4 regions of the Serratia bockelmannii genome follow, and region 3 is predicted to be linked to each of the others. Evidence: predicted binding sites of a transcription regulator. Region 3 holds the regulator's gene; each other region holds the start of a gene.
What was found. Region 3 encodes PurR, which represses purine synthesis genes. Its sites were predicted from a motif close to CANGCAAACGTTTGCNTG; they were not measured.

Region 1 (3,107 bases), 1.6 Mb from region 3:
GCCAGGCGCAGCTGTTGCTGCATGCCGTCTTCCATCCGGCGCTGCAGCTTGAACAGCAGCGTCTGCTGGCGCGCCAGGCGCAGATGCGGATGCTGCTGCTGTAAACGGTGGTGAATGCGGGTGAACTGCTGCTGGCGCTGCGCCAGATAGTAATCCATCGCCATCTCCAGCCGCTGCTGCTGCGACTGCAGCTGGCGCAACAGCTCAAGCTGATTGCGGCTGACCAGTTCGGCGGCGGCGGAAGGGGTCGGCGCGCGCAGATCGGCGACGAAGTCGGCGATGGTGACGTCGGTTTCATGGCCGACGGCGCTGACGATCGGAATGCGGCTGGCGAAGATCGCCCGCGCCACGCGTTCGTCGTTGAAGCTCCACAGATCTTCCAGCGAACCGCCGCCGCGGCCGACGATCAGCACGTCGCATTCATCGCGGCGGTTGGCGGTCTCGATGGCGCGCACGATTTGCATCGGCGCTTCCGCGCCCTGCACCGAGGTGGGGTAGATGACGATCGGCAGCGATGGATCGCGCCGCTGCAACACCTGCAGGATATCGTGCAGCGCCGCGCCGCTGGCGGAGGTGATCACCCCGACGCGTTTGGCCGGGGCGGGCAGCGGCTGCTTGAACTGCTGATCGAACAGCCCTTCGGCGCTCAGGCGCTGTTTCAGCTGCTCGAACTGTTGCTGCAGCAGGCCGTCGCCGGCGGGCTGCATGCTCTCGGCGATCAGCTGGTAGTCGCCGCGCGGTTCATACAGCGTGATGCTGGCGCGCACCAGGACCTGCTGGCCGTTTTGCGGCCGGAAGGTGACGCGGCGGTTGCTGTTGCGGAACATCGCGCAGCGCACCTGGGCGCGGTCGTCTTTCAGCGTGAAATACCAGTGGCCGGAGGCGGGCTGGGAGAGGTTGGAGATCTCGGCGGAGAGCCAAATCTGCCCCATTTCCATTTCCAGCAGTTGGCGAACCGTCTGATTGAGGCGGCTTACGGTAAAAATGGAAGGCGAAACAGGTAGCGACATGTGACCCAGATCAAATTTCAAAACAATCACTTAATTGGTCGATACTACATGGCTGAAAAAGGTAATCAAGACTTTTTGTAAGAAAGTGCTGGAGGCAACCGATTCCGCTCTGTATAATGCCGCGGCAATATTTTATCTTTTTCACAGCCCACCCTGGTGAGATATTGCCCATGCTACGTATCGCTAAAGAAGCTCTGACGTTTGACGACGTCCTCCTGGTTCCAGCCCACTCCACGGTTCTGCCTAACACCGCAGAGCTCGGCACTCAACTGACCAAAACCATCCGCCTGAACATCCCTATGCTGTCCGCAGCCATGGATACCGTGACCGAATCCGGCCTGGCCATCGCGCTGGCGCAGGAAGGCGGCCTGGGCTTCATCCACAAAAACATGTCCATCGAGCGCCAGGCTGAAGAAGTCAGCCGCGTGAAGAAGCATGAAAGCGGCGTAGTTACCGACCCGCAGACCGTTACCCCGTCCACCACGCTGCAGGAAGTGAAAGAGCTAACCGCGCGCAACGGCTTCGCCGGTTACCCGGTCGTTACCGAAGACAACGAGCTGGTCGGCATCATCACCGGCCGTGACGTGCGCTTCGTGACCGATCTGTCTCAGCCGGTGACTGCGGTGATGACGCCGAAAGATCGCCTGGTCACCGTGAAAGAAGGTGAAGCGCGCGACGTGGTGCTGCAGAAGATGCACGAAAAGCGCGTAGAAAAAGCGCTGGTGGTGGACGACAGTTTCCACCTGCTGGGCATGATCACCGTTAAAGACTTCCAGAAAGCGGAACGTAAGCCGAACGCCTGTAAAGACGAGCACGGCCGTCTGCGCGTGGGCGCGGCGGTCGGCGCCGGCGCCGGCAACGAAGAGCGCGTTGACGCGCTGGTGGCGGCAGGCGTTGACGTCCTGCTGATCGACTCCTCGCACGGCCACTCCGAAGGCGTGTTGCAGCGCATCCGCGAAACTCGCGCCAAATACCCGGATCTGCAGATCGTCGGCGGCAACGTCGCGACCGCAGCGGGCGCCAAAGCGCTGGCTGAAGCCGGCGTGAGCGCGGTGAAAGTGGGTATCGGCCCTGGCTCCATCTGCACCACCCGCATCGTGACTGGCGTGGGCGTACCGCAGATCACCGCCATCGCCGACGCGGTGGAAGCGCTGGAAGGCACCGGCATTCCGGTTATCGCCGACGGCGGCATCCGCTTCTCCGGCGACATCGCCAAAGCGATCGCCGCGGGCGCATCCTGCGTGATGGTCGGCTCCATGCTGGCGGGCACCGAAGAATCCCCGGGCGAAATCGAGCTGTATCAGGGCCGTTCGTTCAAATCTTACCGCGGCATGGGCTCGCTGGGCGCGATGTCCAAAGGTTCTTCCGACCGTTACTTCCAGACCGATAACGCCGCCGACAAACTGGTGCCGGAAGGTATCGAAGGCCGCGTCGCCTATAAAGGCATGCTGAAAGCCATCGTGCACCAGCAGATGGGCGGCCTGCGCTCCTGCATGGGCCTGACCGGCTGCGCCACCATCGACGATCTGCGCACCAAGGCGGAGTTCGTGCGCATCAGTGGCGCCGGCATTCAGGAAAGCCACGTGCACGACGTGACCATCACCAAAGAGTCGCCGAACTACCGCATGGGCTGATGCCTTAACCTCTCCTGAGTGAGAGGCCGGGGTGGGGCGCCAAGCCCCATCCCGAAACACACATTTTCGCTCTTTTTCTCTTGTTGCTGGAATTCGCCTCACATGACACAAAATATCCATAAGCATCGCATCCTGATACTGGACTTCGGTTCGCAATACACTCAACTGGTCGCCCGCCGCGTGCGCGAAATCGGCGTTTACTGCGAACTGTGGGCCTGGGACGTTAGCGAAGCGCAGATCCGCGAATTCAACCCAAGCGGCATCATCCTGTCCGGCGGCCCGGAAAGCACCACCGAAGCCGGCAGCCCGCGCGCCCCTGACTACGTGTTCAACGCCGGCGTGCCGGTGCTGGGCGTGTGCTACGGCATGCAGACCATGGCGATGCAGCTGGGTGGCCATGTGCAGGGTTCCAACGAACGCGAGTTCGGCTACGCGCAGGTGGAAATCGTCAAAGAGAGCGCGC
Region 2 (3,107 bases), 1.9 Mb from region 3:
GATTACTAGCGATTCCGACTTCATGGAGTCGAGTTGCAGACTCCAATCCGGACTACGACATACTTTATGAGGTCCGCTTGCTCTCGCGAGGTCGCTTCTCTTTGTATATGCCATTGTAGCACGTGTGTAGCCCTACTCGTAAGGGCCATGATGACTTGACGTCATCCCCACCTTCCTCCAGTTTATCACTGGCAGTCTCCTTTGAGTTCCCGGCCGAACCGCTGGCAACAAAGGATAAGGGTTGCGCTCGTTGCGGGACTTAACCCAACATTTCACAACACGAGCTGACGACAGCCATGCAGCACCTGTCTCAGAGTTCCCGAAGGCACCAATCCATCTCTGGAAAGTTCTCTGGATGTCAAGAGTAGGTAAGGTTCTTCGCGTTGCATCGAATTAAACCACATGCTCCACCGCTTGTGCGGGCCCCCGTCAATTCATTTGAGTTTTAACCTTGCGGCCGTACTCCCCAGGCGGTCGATTTAACGCGTTAGCTCCGGAAGCCACGCCTCAAGGGCACAACCTCCAAATCGACATCGTTTACAGCGTGGACTACCAGGGTATCTAATCCTGTTTGCTCCCCACGCTTTCGCACCTGAGCGTCAGTCTTCGTCCAGGGGGCCGCCTTCGCCACCGGTATTCCTCCAGATCTCTACGCATTTCACCGCTACACCTGGAATTCTACCCCCCTCTACGAGACTCTAGCTTGCCAGTTTCAAATGCAGTTCCCAGGTTGAGCCCGGGGATTTCACATCTGACTTAACAAACCGCCTGCGTGCGCTTTACGCCCAGTAATTCCGATTAACGCTTGCACCCTCCGTATTACCGCGGCTGCTGGCACGGAGTTAGCCGGTGCTTCTTCTGCGAGTAACGTCAATTGATGAACGTATTAAGTTCACCACCTTCCTCCTCGCTGAAAGTGCTTTACAACCCGAAGGCCTTCTTCACACACGCGGCATGGCTGCATCAGGCTTGCGCCCATTGTGCAATATTCCCCACTGCTGCCTCCCGTAGGAGTCTGGACCGTGTCTCAGTTCCAGTGTGGCTGGTCATCCTCTCAGACCAGCTAGGGATCGTCGCCTAGGTGAGCCATTACCCCACCTACTAGCTAATCCCATCTGGGCACATCTGATGGCAAGAGGCCCGAAGGTCCCCCTCTTTGGTCTTGCGACGTTATGCGGTATTAGCTACCGTTTCCAGTAGTTATCCCCCTCCATCAGGCAGTTTCCCAGACATTACTCACCCGTCCGCCGCTCGTCACCCAGAGAGCAAGCTCTCCTGTGCTACCGCTCGACTTGCATGTGTTAAGCCTGCCGCCAGCGTTCAATCTGAGCCATGATCAAACTCTTCAATTAAAAGCTTGATTTGCTTCCACTCGAGAAGCGATGCTCAAAGATTTACTGCATGAATTTTACTTCAGTTAGTCACTCTTCAAGACTTGATATTTTTTTGCATCCGAAGATGCTGGATATCGTCTTGTGGAGTGCCCACACAGATTGTCTGATAAATTGTTAAAGAGCAGTGAGTTAGGTGCTTTCGCTTGCTAACTCGAGGTGGCGTATATTACGCTTTCCTCTTTCAGAGTCAACCCTAATTTTCAGGATTTTTTCTCTGCGACCCCCGGATACTCTGTGAAGTTGTTCACATGTTCCGTGTCGATGGAGGCGCATTATAGGGAGTTCCTCGCAGGCCGCAACAGGTATTTTCAGCAAAAACGATCGTTCGCTGCATTCCACAGCAAAACCCCGCCTTATACCCACTTGCGCACAGTGTTATCCACAGATGCGATTTGCACGGAAAATTTACGAGCGCCACGCAAACGTTTTCGCTACAATTCCCCGCGACGAAACGATCCCCCTTTTTATGGGGGCGCTACCTGAATATGTGCCTGACCCTCCCTTTATAAGGCAAAAAACCCTTCCTTATAGAGAGAACGAGGTGGACATTCACGTAACGCTCTTTAATTGCGACTCAAAGCCAAGGGATAAAACCATGCAACAACCTCGTCCAATCCGCCGGGCCCTGCTCAGCGTGTCTGACAAAGCCGGTATCGTTGAATTCGCCGAAGCGCTTTCCCAGCGCGGCGTTGAACTGCTCTCCACCGGCGGCACCGCCCGCCTGCTGGCAGACGCCGGTCTGCCCGTTACCGAAGTTTCCGACTACACCGGCTTCCCGGAGATGATGGACGGACGAGTTAAGACCCTGCACCCGAAAGTTCACGGCGGTATCCTCGGCCGCCGCGGCCAGGACGACGCGGTCATGAATCAGCATGACATCCAGCCTATCGACATGGTGGTCGTCAATCTGTACCCGTTCGCCCAAACCGTGGCGCGCCCAGATTGCTCGCTGGAAGACGCGGTCGAAAATATCGATATCGGCGGCCCGACCATGGTGCGCTCCGCCGCCAAGAACCATAAAGACGTCGCCATCGTCGTGAAGAGCAGCGACTACGCCGCCATCATTACCGAGATGGACAACAACGACGGCTCGCTGCGCTATGCCACCCGCTTCGATCTCGCCATCAAAGCCTTCGAACACACCGCCGCCTACGACAGCATGATCGCCAACTACTTCGGCGCGCTGGTGCCGGCGTACCACGGCGAGACCGAACAGCCGTCCGGCCACTTCCCGCGAACCCTGAACCTCAACTACATCAAGAAGCAGGATATGCGTTACGGTGAGAACAGCCACCAGCAGGCCGCCTTCTATATAGAAGAAGAGGTAAAGGAAGCGTCCGTCGCGACCGCCGAGCAGCTGCAGGGCAAAGCGCTGTCCTATAACAACATCGCCGATACCGACGCCGCGCTGGAATGCGTGAAAGAGTTCGCCGAACCGGCCTGCGTGATCGTCAAGCACGCCAACCCTTGCGGCGTGGCGATCGGCGACGACATCCTGGCCGCCTACGAGCGCGCTTACCAAACCGACCCGACTTCCGCCTTCGGCGGCATCATCGCCTTTAACCGCGAGCTGGACGCCGCCACCGCGCAGGCGATCATCAGCCGCCAGTTCGTGGAAGTGATCATCGCGCCAAACGTCACCCAGGAAGCGCGCTCCCTGCTGGCCGCCAAACAGAACGTGCGCGTGCTGGCCTGCGGCCAGTGGCAGCAACG
Region 3 (3,107 bases):
ACACCGTGCGGCAGTTGGAACAATGGCTGGCGGTGCCGCTGTTTGAGCGGCGTCACCGTGATGTGGAGCTGACGCCGGCCGGCGCGTTATTTATCAAGGATGCGCGAGCTGTTATCAAAAAAATGCTCGACACACGCCGCCATTGTCAGCAGGTGGCTAACGGGTGGCGCGGTCAGCTGAATATCGCCGTGGACATCATCGTCAAACCGCAGCGCAGCCGCCAACTGGTGCTGGATTTCTACCGCCATTTCCCCGACGTTGAACTGATGTTGCAACCCGAGGTGTTTAACGGCGTGTGGGATGCGTTGGTGGACGGCAGGGCGGATATGGCGATTGGCGCCACCCGCGCGGTGCCGGTCGGCGGCGGCTTCGCCTTTCGCGACATGGGGGATATGAACTGGCTGTGCGTGGTCAGCCCGCAGCACCCGCTGGCACAATTGGCAGGGGCGTTGAATGACGATCGGCTTAGGCCGTACCCTGCGCTTTGTCTGGAGGACACTTCGCGCAATCTGCCCAAGCGTGTCACTTGGACGCTGGATAACCAGCGGCGGCTGGTGGTGCCGGACTGGACCTCGGCGTTCGACTGTCTGTGCGCCGGGCTGTGCGTCGGTATGATGCCGGCGCATCTGGCGCTGCCGCGGGTGCAGCGCGGTGAGTTGAAGGCGTTGCAGCTGCAGCAGCCGTTTCCCGCCAGCCCGTGCTGCCTGACCTGGCAGCAGGATAAACCGTCACCGGCGATGAGCTGGCTGCTGGCGTATCTGGGTGATGGAGAGACGTTGAATCAGGAGTGGCTGAGTGAGGTGGAGCCGGAAGCTGCGCAGGCTTCCGGCGCGGGGGATTAGCGGCGGTAGTCGATGAACGGGCCGTCGGCGACCGAGCGGCGTTCGATCAGCTTCGGATGCACTTCGATCACCTGCGACTCTTCGCGCTTGCTGATGATGCGATCTAGCAGCATGGTGAAGGCCATTTCGCCCAGGCGCTCTTTCGGCTGGTGAATGGTGGTCAGCGCCGGGGTGAAGTAGCGGGCGTTGCGCACATTGTCGTAGCCGATCACGGAAATATCCTGCGGCACGCGCAGGCCCAGCTCGTCGGCGGCGCAGATGGCCCCCATCGCCATGATATCGCCGCCGCAGAATACCGCGGTCGGCCGCTGTTTTTGCGACAGGATTTGGTGCATCGCCTTATAGCCGGACTCCGGCTCGAAGTCACCCTGGACGATCCACTCTTCGCGAATGTCGATATTCGCTTCCTGCAGCGCCTTCATAAAGCCCTGGTGACGGCCACCGCCGGTGTTGCGTGACAGTTGGCCGGGAATGGCGCCGATATCGCGGTGGCCGCGCTCGATCAGGTAACGGCCGGCCAGATAGCCGCCTTCGAACGCGTTATCGATGATGGTATCGGTGAAGTCGCCGCGCGCGGCGCCCCAGTCCATCACCACCATCGGGATGTTACGGTAGTCTTCCAGCATGCCCAGCAGCTGATCCGGATACTCGGAGCACATGACCAGCAGGCCGTCGACGCGCTTTTGCGCCAGCATCGCCAGGTAGGCGCGCTGCTTGTCGAGATTATTGTGCGAGTTGCACAGGATCAGGGTGTAGCCTTTGCTGTAGCAGCTGTTTTCCACCGCCTCGATCACTTCGGCAAAGTAGGGGGCTTCGCTCGAGGTGGCCAGCAGGCCGATCGACTTGGTGTGATTGACTTTCAGGCTGCGCGCCACGGCGCTCGGCGAGTAGTGCAGCTCTTTAATGGCGGCCCACACGGCCGCTTTGGTCTCTTCGGCGACGAAACGAGTCTTATTGATGACGTGCGAAACGGTGGTGGTGGAAACGCCCGCGCGTTTGGCCACATCTTTAATCGTTGCCATGTAAGGAATGACTCCTGAACTCACATGTTTACAGCATGTAAGTGTGATGTTAATCGTTTGCCTACGTAGATCCTTCTCCAGAGAAGCGAAAACTGAGTTTTTAGTGTGTTGAAGTCTTCAGCGCTTAATCAGGAGGGGCATGAATGCCGGTACGCAGTTGTGAACTGCGAATTTTGTCGCATATTGAACAAAAGTGGAAGAGGTAATCGAGATTATAAACCGGGAAATGATAACAAGATTTTATCGGCGAACTGTGGGAAAATGATTTGACGTACTAATTGTGCGCCTTTTATCCTTAGGAAAGCCCATTTTAAAGGAGTTGTCATGGATACCGAATTGAAGATGTCGCTGTTCACTACCGTCTGCGCGCTGGCGGTCATTATCGCTTTCAGCTTCGTTGCCGCGTTGAACTGATTTACCCCCGGTTATAAAAAAGGCGCAGCCAGGCTGCGCCTCATCACCTCAGAACCTGCGCTTACGCCAGGTTTTCCGCTGCGAAGGTCCAGTTGACCAACGCCCAGAAGTTTTCCAGGTATTTTGGACGCGCATTGCGGTAATCGATGTAATACGCATGTTCCCACACGTCAACGGTCAGCAGCGGTTTGTCTTCACCGGTCAGCGGGGTGGCCGCGTTGGAGGTGTTGACGATCGCCAGCGCGCCGTCCGGTTTTTTCACCAGCCAGGTCCAGCCGGCACCGAAGTTTTTCACTGCGGCATCGGTGAACTGCTCTTTGAACGCAGCGAAAGAGCCGAAGGATTTGACGATCGCTGCCGCCAGTTCGCCCTGCGGTTCACCGCCGCCCTGTGGTGACAGGCAGTGCCAGTAGAAGGTGTGGTTCCACACCTGCGCGGCGTTGTTGAAGACGCCGCCGTTAGAGGTCTTGATGATCTCTTCGAGCGATTTGCCCTCGAACTCGCTGCCTTTCACCAGGTTGTTCAGGTTAACCACGTAGGTGTTGTGGTGCTTGCCGTAGTGGTATTCCAGGGTCTCGGCGGAGATGTGCGGCTCGAGCGCGTTTTTCTCATACGGTAATGCAGGTAATTCAAACGACATTGCTTCCTCCTTTACAGCGCCATTCGCCTCTCGCCGGGCGAGAGTCATATGGGCCGTTTTTTATTGTGGTCATTCAATCTTAACAATTTTCATCATAAAAAACAGGAAGAAAAGCGAGAAATGCGCGTGGGGAGGTGCGATGGGCGATAGCTTGAGCAGGCGGTTGCGACCGGGGCCGCAACCGCACAG
Region 4 (3,107 bases), 450 kb from region 3:
ATGGCGGTCGGAGGGCGGTGATCCAGATAGCTGGCGATCACCGGTTCCGGCAGCCCCATGGCGTTGGCCAGCAGGGTCACGCTTTGCGCCCGGTCGCTGCGGGTGAGTGCATCGGCCTGGGTTAGCACCGTCAGGACCTGGCTGATAAAGGCGCCATTGGCTTCGACATAGGGGCGCGCCGCCAGATAGAAGGAACCGGTCTGATTCAGATCGGTGCCGTCGCCGAGCACCCGCACGCCGCCCTGCAGCAGCGCGGCGGAATAATAAGGATCCCAGATAGCCCAGGCATCGACGTTGCCCTGCTGGAATGCGGCGCGCGCATCGGCGGGCGTCAAATAGGCGGGCTGGATATCCGTAAATTTCAGTCCGGCCTTTTGCAGCGATCGCAGCAGCAGGTTATGTGAGCTGGATCCTTTCTGGAACGCGACCTTATGGCCTTTCAGATCGGCGACGGTTTTGATCGGGCTATTTTCCGGCACCAGGATTACTTCGGCCTTCGGTTTGGGCGGCTCAACGCCGACATACAGCAGATCCGCGCCGGCGGCCTGCGCAAAGATCGGCGGAATATCACCGGTGCTGCCCAGATCGATGCTGCCGACGTTCAAGGCCTCCAGCATCTGCGGGCCGGCGGGAAATTCAATCCAACTGATGCGGGTGGCGGGGAAGCGTTCCTCCAGCAGCCGGTGGCTTTTCGCCAGCACCAGACTCACCGATCCTTTCTGGTAACCGATGCGAAATTGCGCCGGATCCTGCGCGACGGCGGCGTTGGCCCAGACCAGCGACAGCAGGCCGGTGAAGGCCGCGGCGCTCAGCCAACGTCGCAAAGCGTTGCGTTGTTTCATTCAGGCCCTCCTTTTCCAGGCATGTCAGGCGGTTTGACGCGCCGTCAGCGGCGAGGCGACGCGCAGCGCGGGCGGTTTGCGGCGGCCAAGCGCCAAATAGAAACTGGCGAGCGCCTCTTCCAACCGGGCGGCCACGGCGTCGGTGAGCGTGGCGCTTTCGCCGGTCAGTTGGATCTGGCTGTCGTCGGCGAACACGCCGTGCAGCACCTCTTGCGCTTTCAGCGCCGCCAGCACCGGTTTCAGCGCATAGTCCACCGCCAGCATGTGGCCGACGGAACCGCCGGTCGCCAGCGGCAGCACCACCTTATGATCCAGCGCGCGTTCCGGCAGCAGGTCCAGCAGGGTTTTCAGCGCGCCGGAGAACGACGCTTTATAAACCGGCGTGGAAATCAGCAGGCCGTCGGCCTGCGCCAGCTGCTCGGCAAACGCCTTGATCGCCGGACTGTTGAAGTTGGCGTACAGCAGGTCTTCGGCGTCAAAGTCGTGCAGGGTATAGGCCGTCACTTCCACCCCTTGCTGCCGCAGCCAGTTCTGACTCAGCGAGAGCAGCGCGGCGGAACGTGATGGGATACGTGGGCTACCGGCCAGTGATATAACGCGCATTGCCACTCCTTATAACTAAAAGTTAGGTTTAATTAGAAAATCAATGGGAAGTGTTTTAAACCTACCAGCAACCGGGCGCGTTGTTTAAATCTCATTTTTTGATTTGGATATGCGCAAAAGCGGATTGGCGCCGATTTGGCGGTGAAGTGGGAAAACGATTGCGTAAAAACGGCTTTTTTTGCCTTTAATCAATTCCAATTAGGCGGGGGATACCGGATAATACGCCCCCGGTTTGCAACCGGGAAATCAGGAGAGTCCATGTACTACCCCCTCATCAGGAAAGCGTTGTTCCAGCTCGATCCGGAGCGCGCGCACGAAGTGACCTTTCGTCAGCTCAGCCGTATTACCGGCACCCCATTAGCGTTTCTTGTCCGTCAGTCCGTGCCGACCAAACCGGTCAGCTGCATGGGGCTGTCGTTTAAAAACCCGCTGGGATTGGCCGCCGGTCTGGATAAAAACGGCGAATGCATCGATGCGTTCGGCGCGATGGGCTTCGGCCATGTGGAAGTCGGCACCGTGACGCCGCGTCCGCAACCGGGCAACGACAAGCCGCGCTTGTTCCGCGTGGTTGAGGCGGAAGGCCTGATTAACCGCATGGGGTTCAATAACCATGGCGTGGACAATCTGGTTGAAAACGTTAAGAAATCCCATTTCGGCGGCATTCTTGGGATCAATATCGGCAAGAATAAAGACACGCCGGTCGAGCAGGGAAAAGACGATTATTTGATCTGCATGGATAAAGTTTATCCGTATGCCGGATATATCGCGATTAACATCTCTTCACCGAATACGCCGGGGTTACGATCCTTACAGTATGGCGAAGCGTTGGACGATCTTTTGGCTGCGATTAAAAATAAGCAGCAGGAATTACATGCGCGCCATCACAAATATGTGCCGGTAGCGGTAAAGATCGCGCCGGATCTTTCTGAAGAAGAATTGATCCAAATTGCCGATAGCCTGGTGCGGCATAATATCGATGGCGTGATCGCCACCAATACCACGTTGGATCGAAAATTGATCCAAGGGCTGAATTACTGCGAACAAGCGGGTGGGTTAAGCGGGCGTCCGTTGCAATCACGCAGCACCGAAGTGATCCGTCGCCTCTCCACCGAACTGCAGGGGCGCTTGCCGATTATCGGCGTAGGCGGCATTGATTCGCTGACGGCGGCGCGCGAAAAAATGGAGGCCGGCGCGAGCCTGCTGCAAATTTATTCCGGATTTATCTATCACGGCCCGCGTTTGATTAAAGATATCGTTACCCATATCTAATATTTTTCCTCTCATTTTATTCCGGGGGTTTATTTCTGCCCCCGGCTCGTCTATATTTTGTTCGTTAGCATAAATATCGTTCGCGGAATTATCCGATGTTTAAGCTATTTTATCGGTGATAAAATCGCCTTTTAGGGTGAGTGCGGCATTGGCATAGGCAGCGAGAAGGATACGAAATGAAGATAAAACCTGACGATAATTGGCGTTGGTATTTTGATGCCGAACACGATCGGCTAATGCTGGATTTAGCTAATGGTATGATCTTTCGTTCACGTTTCCCGGCCAAAATGTTAACGCCGGACGCCTTTGATGAATGCGCTTTTTGCGTGGATGACGCCGCCCTTTATTTCACCTATGAAGAACAGTGCAAGCAGGTCAAGCTGAGCCATGAAC

Region 1: a site for PurR is predicted at 1,102-1,119, ahead of guaB (IMP dehydrogenase). Genes of this name have one in related genera too.
Region 2: a site for PurR is predicted at 1,810-1,827, ahead of purH (bifunctional phosphoribosylaminoimidazolecarboxamide formyltransferase/IMP cyclohydrolase). Genes of this name have one in related genera too.
Region 4: a site for PurR is predicted at 1,593-1,610, ahead of pyrD (quinone-dependent dihydroorotate dehydrogenase). Genes of this name have one in related genera too.

The regions. Positions count from the first base shown of each region.
Region 1 is NZ_CP196512.1:3,909,100-3,912,206, reverse strand. Features, by position in the region: gene xseA (exodeoxyribonuclease VII large subunit) at 1-1,010, opposite strand, end outside; gene guaB (IMP dehydrogenase) at 1,181-2,644, shown strand; gene guaA (glutamine-hydrolyzing GMP synthase) at 2,747-3,107, shown strand, end outside.
Region 2 is NZ_CP196512.1:324,327-327,433, reverse strand. Features, by position in the region: rRNA gene ACSJLU_RS01530 (16S ribosomal RNA) at 1-1,352, opposite strand, end outside; gene purH (bifunctional phosphoribosylaminoimidazolecarboxamide formyltransferase/IMP cyclohydrolase) at 1,990-3,107, shown strand, end outside.
Region 3 is NZ_CP196512.1:2,266,892-2,269,998, forward strand. Features, by position in the region: gene punR (DNA-binding transcriptional activator PunR) at 1-842, shown strand, start outside; gene purR (HTH-type transcriptional repressor PurR) at 839-1,864, opposite strand; gene cydH (cytochrome bd-I oxidase subunit CydH) at 2,189-2,278, shown strand; gene sodB (superoxide dismutase [Fe]) at 2,340-2,918, opposite strand.
Region 4 is NZ_CP196512.1:1,815,110-1,818,216, forward strand. Features, by position in the region: gene ACSJLU_RS08645 (sulfonate ABC transporter substrate-binding protein) at 1-842, opposite strand, end outside; gene ssuE (NADPH-dependent FMN reductase) at 867-1,445, opposite strand; gene pyrD (quinone-dependent dihydroorotate dehydrogenase) at 1,704-2,714, shown strand; gene ACSJLU_RS08660 (cell division protein ZapC) at 2,891-3,107, shown strand, end outside.